One region of the Tepidiphilus baoligensis genome, then DNA from elsewhere that is predicted to be linked to it. Evidence: riboswitches for the same ligand, from Rfam matches in the RefSeq annotation. Region 1 holds a riboswitch; the other holds the start of a gene.
The links. A riboswitch is a leader RNA that binds a small molecule or an ion and turns the genes downstream of it on or off. The one in region 1 is predicted to bind S-adenosylhomocysteine.

Region 2: linked by a shared signal. The riboswitch ahead of metH (methionine synthase) and the one ahead of ahcY (adenosylhomocysteinase) in region 1 are both predicted to bind S-adenosylhomocysteine.

What each region holds. Positions count from the first base shown of each region.
Region 1 is NZ_JAAAUB010000008.1:6,930-11,721, forward strand. It holds gene GV368_RS06550 (FitA-like ribbon-helix-helix domain-containing protein) at 1-58, opposite strand, end outside; gene metF (methylenetetrahydrofolate reductase [NAD(P)H]) at 152-1,003, opposite strand; gene ahcY (adenosylhomocysteinase) at 1,021-2,430, opposite strand; S-adenosyl-L-homocysteine riboswitch at 2,503-2,572, opposite strand; gene GV368_RS06565 (calcium/sodium antiporter) at 2,624-3,715, opposite strand; gene metK (methionine adenosyltransferase) at 3,966-4,792, opposite strand, start outside.
Region 2 is NZ_JAAAUB010000001.1:45,848-50,639, forward strand. It holds gene rph (ribonuclease PH) at 1-192, shown strand, start outside; gene rdgB (RdgB/HAM1 family non-canonical purine NTP pyrophosphatase) at 189-800, shown strand; gene hemW (radical SAM family heme chaperone HemW) at 797-1,942, shown strand; S-adenosyl-L-homocysteine riboswitch at 1,952-2,018, shown strand; gene metH (methionine synthase) at 2,071-4,792, shown strand, end outside.

The DNA.
Region 1 (4,792 bases):
GCCGTTTCAAGGCTGACTCTAGGGTTTCGTCGATCTGGGAGATCGTCAAGCTGGACATGGAAGGCTCCGGTACATGCATCATGCTTTCAGTGTAAGCATCGACCGTCCAGACGGCAAGAAGGTTCGCAGAAGGGGCTCTGCGCAGCAGCGATCAGCTTGCCGCGCACGGGGTCAATCCCAGCGCCTCGGCGATCGCGAGCGTCGGCTCCGCTTGATTCATGGTGTAGAAATGCAGGCCCGGGGCGCCGAGTTGGAGCAGGCGCTCGCACAGGCGAACGAGTACTTCCAGGCCGAAAGCGCGGATCGATTCGGCATCGTCGCCGTAGGCTTCCATCTTCTTGCGGATCCAGCGCGGGATCTCGGCGCCGCAGGCATCCGAGAAGCGGGCGAGCCGCGCGAAACTGGTGATCGGCATGATGCCGGGCACGATGGGGGCAGTGACGCCGCGGCGCCGGGATTCCTCGACGAAGTGGGCGTAGGCGTCGGGGTTGTAGAAGTACTGTGTGAGGGCGCAGTCGGCGCCAGCGTGCATTTTGCGGGCGAAGGCGTCGAGATCGGCCGTGGCGCTCGCCGCCTGCGGGTGGTATTCGGGATAGGCCGCGACTGCGATCCAGAAGTGATCGCCCGTCTCGGTGCGGATGAACTCGACGAGTTCGTTCGCGTAGCGCAGCTCGCCGGGGTCGCGCACGCCGGAGGGGAGATCACCCCGAAGCGCCACGAGGCGGCGCACGCCGAGCGCTTGGTACTGCCGCAGGATCTCGCGGATCTGGGCGCGAGTGGCGCCGATGCAGGAGAGGTGGGGAGCGACGTCGAGCCCGGCGCGGTGCAGCCGCTCGACCACGGCGAAGGTGCGCTCGCGGGTGGAACCACCGGCGCCGTAGGTGACGGAATAGTAGGCCGGGCGCAGGCGTTGCGTGAGGCGCCGGCGCGCCTCCTCGAGCTTGGCTTCGCCCTCCGCCGTCTGCGGCGGGAAGAATTCGACGGAGATTTCGAGCGGCGGCATCGGTCGCTTCCTCACGCTCAGTAGCGGTAATGTTCAGGCTTGTAAGGCCCGTCGACGGGCACGCCGATGTAGGCCGCCTGCTCGGGGGTGAGCCGGGTGAGCTGGACGTTGAGGCGCGTCAATTGCAGCCGGGCGACTTTCTCGTCGAGCTGTTTGGGCAGGCGATAGACGCCCACGGGGTAGCGCTCGGGGTGTGTGTAGAGTTCGATCTGCGCCAGCACCTGGTTGGCGAAGGAGGAGCTCATCACGAAGCTCGGATGCCCCGTGGCGCAGCCGAGGTTCACCAGACGTCCTTCGGCGAGCAGGATGATGCGCTTGCCATCGGGGAAGATGACGTGGTCGACCTGGGGCTTGATGTTTTCCCAGCGGTATTGGCGCAGCGAATCAACGTCGATCTCGTTGTCGAAGTGGCCGATGTTGCACACGATCGCCTGGTCTTTCATGCGGCGCATGTGCTCGTGGGTGATGACGTGGTAGTTGCCGGTGGCTGTGACGAAGATGTCGGCCTTGTCACAGGCTTCTTCCATGGTCACCACGCGGTAGCCTTCCATCGCCGCTTGCAGGGCGCAGATGGGGTCGATCTCGGTGACCCAGACTTCGGCGCGCAGCGCCCGCAGGGCCTGGGCCGAGCCCTTGCCCACGTCACCGTAGCCGCAAACGACGGCGATCTTGCCGGCGATCATCACGTCGGTGGCGCGCTTGATGCCGTCGACGAGCGATTCGCGGCAGCCGTAGAGGTTGTCGAACTTGGACTTGGTGACCGAGTCGTTGACGTTGATCGCGGGGAAGCGCAGCTCGCCGCGCTCCTGCATCTGGTAGAGGCGATGCACGCCGGTAGTGGTCTCTTCGGTGACGCCGCGGATCGCCGCGATGCGCCGCGAGTACCAGGAAGGGTCGCGCTCGAGCTGCGCGCGCACGCGGGCGAAGAGCACTTTTTCTTCGAGGCTCGTGGGACGATCGAGCACGCTCGGGTCGCGCTCGGCCTTGGCGCCCAAGTGCAGGAGGAGGGTGGCGTCACCGCCGTCGTCGAGGATCATGTTGGCATGGCCGCCGTCGGGCCACTCGAAGATGCGGTGGGTGTAGTCCCAGTATTCTTCGAGCGTCTCGCCTTTCTTGGCGAAGACGGGGATGCCCTCGGCGGCGATCGCCGCGGCGGCGTGATCCTGGGTGGAGAAGATGTTGCACGAGGCCCAGCGCACCTGAGCGCCCAGCGCCACCAGCGTTTCGATGAGCACGGCGGTTTGGATGGTCATGTGCAGGCTGCCGGCGATGCGGGCGCCCGTGAGCGGCTTTTGCTCGGCGTATTCGCGGCGCAGCGCCATGAGGGCGGGCATCTCGCTCTCGGCGATGCGGATTTCCTTGCGGCCCCATTCGGCAAGGGAGAGATCGGCGACGACGTGATCGGGGGTAGATACGGCCTGGTTCATCGAAATGCTCCTATTCGGGAACGAGGCCGAGCGGATGCGCAGCTCACCTGCGTCTTCCGTCCGGCCGGAGAAGACGGGTGAGCGCCGTTGAATCTGAACCGAGCCTGGCCCGCGGGGACGGGTTGCAGCGCTCCTCGGTTGCGGGGATTATAGCAAAGGGTCGCGCAGTCGCTTAGGGGCCTCGAACAGCCTGCTATTGGCGGCGCTCGATGGATTGCACGTAACGCACCATGAGATAGACCATGGCGAGCGGCAGGACGAAGGAGAGCATGAGCTGGACGTAGCCTTCGCGCCAGGGGTGGGCGCTCGCGTCCAACCCCAGATGGACGAGGTAGGCGAGGTAGAAGGCGAGCAACAAGGCCCCGTCGCTGCGGCGAATGCCGGCGCCGGAGACGATGATGGGTAGCAGCACCACCGTGGTGCCCAGCATGACCCAGGAGTCGACGTGACGTATCGTCTCGCTCACCAGGATTCCGTGCGGCGCGACCAGGGCGGTAGCGCCGAGCACCGAGAGCAGGTTGAACGTGCAGGAGCCGATCACGTTTCCGACGGCCATATCGCGATGGCCGCGAAGGGCAGCGACGACGGAGGTGGCGATCTCGGGGAGCGACGTGCCTACCGCCACGACCGTGAGGCCGATCACCAGCTCGCTCACGCCAAAGCTGCGGGCGATGCCGGAGGCGGCCCCCACGGCCAGGTCGGCCCCGTAGATGAGGAGCCCCAGGCCGACGAGCACCAGCGCCATCTGCACACCTGCGTGTTCGTCCCAGCGGCTTCGCGGAATGTCGGTGGCAAGCCCTGCTTCTTCCTGGGGCGGGAGGGTGCGCGCTTGGCGCAGTAGAAAGACCGTATAGGCGATCATCGAGGAAAAGAGGATCAGGCCATCGAGGCGGCTGAGGATGCCGTCGAAGGAGGTGGTGCAGAACAGGGCGACGGCACCGAGCAGCACGGGGATTTCTTGCCGCAACAGTTGAGAGTGAACCTGGATATGCCCGATGATCGCGGTGACGCCGAGGATCAGCAGGATGTTGGCGATGTTGGAGCCGACCACATTGCCGAGCGCAAGATCGGGCGCCCCGCGCAAGCCTGCACCGACCGAAACGGCGAGTTCCGGGGCACTGGTGCCGAAGGCGACGATGGTGAGCCCCACGACCAGGGGGGAGATGCCGAATCGGGTTGCGAGGCGCGCGCCGCCGCGCACGAGCCATTCTGCACCCAAGGTGAGCAACGCGAGTCCGGCGAAGAGCAGGACGAAGTCGAGCAGGAGGGAAGCGTCTGAGGACATGGAGGCGGATTGTATCCTGGCAAATCTCCCGTATGGCACCGGGAAAACCTGATGATGGGTTCGAAAAACTTTGCGGACGCACCTCGTGCGGGCTGCGAACAATCTCCTGCGCGGCTGCCTGGCGACGTGTTTCCGTGCTCGGATGCTTGCCCATCGCCTCGGATGGGGGAGGCATCCTTACGCTAGGCGCGTTGCCTGCAGCCGCTTGCGGCGATGATCCGCGGCGCCCGCATGGGGCGTCCGTGAAAGGTCACAGACCGGCGTCGGCGCGCAGCGCTTCGGCTTTGTCGAGCATTTCCCAGGTGAACTCGGGCTCCTCGCGGCCGAAGTGACCATAAACGGCGGTCTTGGAATAGATGGGGCGCAGCAGGTCCAGCATCTCGATGATGGCGCGCGGGCGCAGGTCGAAGTGTCGGCGCACGAGGGCCTCGATCTTCTCGTCGGGGATCTTGCCGGTGCCGAAGGTCTCGACCATGAGGCTCACGGGGCGAGCCACGCCGATGGCGTAGGCGATCTGCACTTCGCAGCGATCCGCCAGACCCGCGGCCACGACGTTCTTCGCCACGTAGCGCGCGGCGTAGGCCGCCGAGCGGTCGACCTTGGAAGGGTCCTTGCCGCTGAACGCGCCGCCGCCGTGATGCGCCGCACCGCCATAGGTGTCGACGATGATCTTGCGTCCGGTGAGGCCGCAGTCGCCGTGCGGGCCGCCGACGACGAAGCGCCCAGTGGGATTGATGAGGTATTTGATGTCGGGGGCGCGTAGCTCCGGCGGGATGATCGGGTGGATGATCTCCTCGATCACCGCTTCGCGAATCTCGTCGTAGGTGATGTCCGGGTGGTGCTGGGTGGAGAGGACCACGGTTTCCACCTGGGTGGGTTTGCCGTCTACGTAACGCACCGTCACCTGGGATTTGGCATCGGGCCGCAGCCACGGGAGCCTGCCGTCCTTGCGCACTTCGGCCTGGCGCTGCATGAGGCGGTGGGCGTAGTAGATGGGCAGCGGCATGAGCACGGGGGTTTCGTTGCAGGCATAGCCGAACATGAGGCCCTGGTCGCCGGCGCCCTGGTCGAGCGGGT
Region 2 (4,792 bases), on a different contig from region 1:
CTCGATTACGCCGAGGATTCCTCCTGCGACACCGACATGAACGTGGTGATGACCGGCGCGGGCGGCTTCGTCGAGCTGCAGGGCACGGCCGAGCATGGGGCATTCGACCGGGGTGCGCTCGAAGCCCTGCTCGCGCTCGCCGAGAAAGGCATCGGCGAGCTGCTCGCCGCCCAGCGGGAGAGCCGGGCGTGAGTTCGGGCAAACGGCGGGTGGTGCTCGCGAGCAACAACGCGAAGAAGGCGGCCGAGCTCGAGGCGCTGCTCGCGCCGCTCGGCTGGGAGGTGCTGGCGCAAGGGGCGCTGGGCATTACGGAGGCCGAGGAGCCGCATCCGACCTTCCTGGAAAATGCGCTCGCCAAGGCGCGGCACGCGGCGGCCGCTGCGGGCCTGCCGGCGATCGCCGACGATTCGGGCCTGGCGGTGCCGGCGCTCGGCGGGGCGCCCGGGGTGCACTCGGCGCGCTTCGCGGGAGAGCCCCGGTCGGATGCGCGCAACAACGCGGCGCTGCTCGCGGCGATGCAGGACCTGGAAGGCGCGGCGCGGCGGGCGTTTTTCTATAGCTGCGTGGTCTTTCTGCGCACGGCGGACGATCCCCTGCCGCTCGTGGCCGAGGGACGTTGGTGGGGAGAGATCCTCACGGCGCCGCGCGGGGAGGGCGGATTCGGCTACGATCCCCTTTTCTATCTGCCCGAATGGGGCAAGACCGCGGCCGAGCTCGCCCCCGAGGAGAAGAATCGCCTGAGCCACCGCGGCCGGGCCTTGCGCCGGCTGCGGGCGCGGCTCGCGCGGGAGGGCGCTTGAGCGCGCTCGATCCGGCGCGGGTGCCACTGTCGCTCTACGTGCACGTGCCCTGGTGCGTGCGCAAGTGCCCCTACTGCGACTTCAATTCGCATCCGCTCGCAGGCGAGGTGCCCGAGGCGGAATTCCTCGCGGCGCTGGAGGCAGACCTCGAGGCCGAGGCCGAGCGTGCCGGCGGACGGCTGGTCGACACGATCTTCTTTGGCGGCGGCACGCCGAGCCTGCTCTCGGGCGAAGCGCTTGCGCGGCTCATGGCGGCGATTCGACGGCGTTTGCCGCTCGCGCCAAACGCCGAGGTCACGCTGGAGGCGAATCCCGGCACCTTCGAAGCGGCGCGCTTCGCGGCCTACGCGCAGGCCGGGGTGAACCGGCTCTCGCTGGGAGTGCAGAGTTTCGACGATGCCGCCTTGCGTCGGCTGGGACGCATCCACGACGGCGCCCAGGCGCGCGCCGCGCTCGCGGCGGCGGTGCGTACCTTCGCGCGCGTCAACGTCGATCTGATGATCGACCTGCCCGGCCAGAGCCCGGCGGCGGCGCTCGCGGACGTGGAGACGGCGCTCGCCGGCGGGGCGACGCATCTTTCCTGCTATCAGCTCACGATTGAGCCCAATACCCCTTTTGCCGCTGCGCCCCCGACTTTGCCCGCCGACGAGGAAATGGCGGCGATCGAGGAGGCGGTGGAAGATCGCCTTATGCGTGCCGGTTTCGTCCATTACGAGGTCTCGGCTTGGGCCCTGCCAGGGGAATCCTGCCGGCACAACCTCAACTACTGGAGCTTCGGCGATTACTTGGGCGTGGGGCCGGGGGCGCACGGCAAGCTCAGCACGCCCGGCGGCATCGTGCGACGCATGAAGCACAAGCATCCGCGCCGCTACCTCGCCGCGCGCGCGCCCTTCGTGCAGGAGGAATCGAGGGTGGTACCCGAATCCCTGCCCTTCGAGTTCCTCATGAACGCGCTGCGGCTACACGCGGGGGTGCCACGGGAGTGGTTCGCGTCGCGCACGGGTCTGTCTTTGGATGCGCTCGCATCGCACTGGGCGCGGCTCGAAGCCCAAGGTCTGGTCGAGCCGCTTGCCTGGCGCATCGCTCCTACCGAACGCGGCTGGCGTTTGCTCAACACCCTGCTCGAGGAATTCTTGCCGTAAAATACGGGGTTTTCCGAGGAGCGTTGCAGCGGCGTCCCGCCGCCAGGCTCGGAGAGAACAACGACGCTCGTGAGGCCCGGCTGCCGCCAGGCTTCACGGGCGTCTTGCTTTTTGTGGAGGGAACAGGTATGCAAGCGGACCGGACCGAGGAACTCACGCGCCTGCTGCGCGAGCGCGTGCTGGTGCTCGATGGCGCCATGGGTACCATGATCCAGCAGTATGGTCTCACCGAGGCCGATTTTCGCGGCGAGCGGCTGCAGGATCACCCGGTGGAGCTCAAGGGGGACAACGATCTCCTGGTGCTCACCCGCCCGGAGGTGATCGGCGAGATTCACCGCGCCTATCTGGAAGCGGGGGCGGACGTGATCGAGACCAACACCTTCAACGCCACGCGCGCCTCGCAGGCCGACTACGGTCTGGCGCATCTCGCCTACGAGATCAACCGGGAGGCCGCGCGGCTCGCCCGAACGCTCGCCGACGAGTACAGTACGCCGGACAAGCCCCGGTTCGTGGCCGGCGTCATCGGTCCGACCTCGAAGACGCTGTCGTTGAGCCCCGACGTGAACGATCCCGGCTTTCGCGCCATCGACTTCGACACGCTCGCGGCCGATTATCTGGAGTCGGCGCGCGCGCTGGTGGAGGGCGGAGCGGACCTGCTGCTCATCGAGACGGTGTTCGATACCTTGAACGCCAAGGCGGCGGTGTTCGCCCTCGAGCGCCTCTTCGAGGAGCATGGCCGGCGCTGGCCGGTGATGATCTCCGGCACCATCACCGATGCGGCCGGGCGCACGCTCTCGGGGCAGACGCCGGAAGCCTTCTGGGCTTCGCTCGCGCACGCGCGCCCGCTCACTTTCGGGCTCAACTGTGCTCTGGGAGCGCGCGAGCTGCGTCCGCACGTGGAGACGCTCGCGCGCATCTGCACTACTTTCGTTTCGGCGCATCCCAACGCAGGGCTACCCAATCCCCTCTCGCCCACCGGCTACGACGAGACGCCCGAGGCGCTCGCCGCGGAGATCGTCTCCTGGGTCGAGGCGGGTTGGGTGAATCTGGTGGGCGGCTGCTGCGGCACGACCCCGGCGCACATCGCGGCGATCGCGCAGGCCGTGGAAGGTCGCGCGCCGCGTCCCCTTCCCCCGGCCAAGCCCGTGATGCGGCTCGCGGGGCTGGATCTCTTCGAGATCGGGCCGGATTCGCTCTTCGTGAACGTGGGCGAGCGCACCAACGTGACCGGCTCGAAGAAGTTCGCCCGTCTCATCCTCGAAGAGAAGTACGATGAAGCGCTGTCGGTGGCGCGCCAGCAGGTCGAATCCGGTGCGCAGATGATCGACGTCAACATGGACGAGGCGATGCTCGATTCCGTCGCGGCGATGACGCGCTTTTTGCGCTTGGTGGCGGTGGAGCCGGACATCGCCCGCGTGCCGGTGATGGTCGATTCTTCCAAGTGGGAAGTGATCGAGGCGGGGCTCAAATGCCTGCAGGGCAAGGGCATCGTCAATTCGATCTCGCTCAAGGAAGGGGAGGCGACGTTCCTCGCGCAGGCGCGGCTCGCGCGGCGCTATGGCGCGGCGGTGCTGGTGATGTGCTTCGACGAGCGCGGGCAGGCCGACACCTTCGCGCGCAAGATCGAGATCGCCGAGCGCGCTTATCGGCTGCTGGTGGCCGACGGGTTTCCGCCCGAGGACATCGTGATCGACCCCAACGTGTTTGCCATCGCCACGGGGATTCCCGAACACGACAACTACGCCGTCGATTTCATCGAGGCGGTGCGCTGGATCCACGGACATCTGCCGCACGCCAAGACGAGCGGCGGCATCTCCAACGTCTCGTTCTCCTTTCGCGGCAACGAAACGGTCCGTGCGGCCATCCACACCGTGTTTCTCTATCACGCCATCCGTGCCGGACTCACCATGGGCATCGTCAATGCCGGGCAGCTGGGCATCTACGACGAGCTGGAGCCGCGGCTGCGTACGCTCGTCGAAGACGTGGTGCTCAACCGCCGCTCCGGCGCAGCCGAGGAGCTGGTGGCCTACGCCCAGACCCTGCAGACGGGCGAGGCCAAGGCGGAAGCAGTGCAGGAATGGCGCTCCTGGCCGGTGGAAAAGCGTCTGGAGCATGCGCTCGTCAAGGGAATCACCGAGCACGTGGTCGAGGACACCGAGGAGCTGCGCGCGCGCTTTGCCGTCGAAGGCAAGGGGCCGCTCGCGGTGATCGAGGGGCCGCTCATGGCCGGCATGAACGTGGTGGGAGATCTCTTCGGTGCGGGCAAGATGTTCCTGCCGCAGGTGGTGAAGTCCGCCCGGGTGATGAAACTGGCGGTGGCGCACCTGCTGCCCTACATCGAGGCGGAGAAGGCGAAGACGGGCGGGCATACCAAAGGGCGCCTCGTGCTCGCCACGGTGAAGGGGGACGTGCACGACATCGGCAAGAACATCGTCGGCGTGGTGCTCGCCTGCAACGGCTACGAGGTGCACGACCTGGGCGTGATGGTGCCGTGCGAGAAGATCCTCGCCGCGGCGCGTGAACTGAAGGCGGATGCGATCGGGCTCTCCGGCCTCATCACCCCTTCGCTCGAAGAGATGGCGCACGTGGCCGCCGAGATGCAGCGGCAGGGCTTTACGGTACCTCTGCTCATCGGGGGGGCGACGACGAGCCGCACCCACACGGCGGTGAAGATCGCGCCGCACTACGAGGGGCCGGTGGTGTACGTGCCGGATGCCTCGCGGGCGGTGGGGGTGGTCTCGGCGCTGCTCTCGCCCGGCGAGCGCGAGGTCTACTTCGCTCAGGTGCGGGAGGATTACGCGCGCATCCGCGAGCGGCATGCTGCCAAGACCGGCTACACCTTGCTGTCGC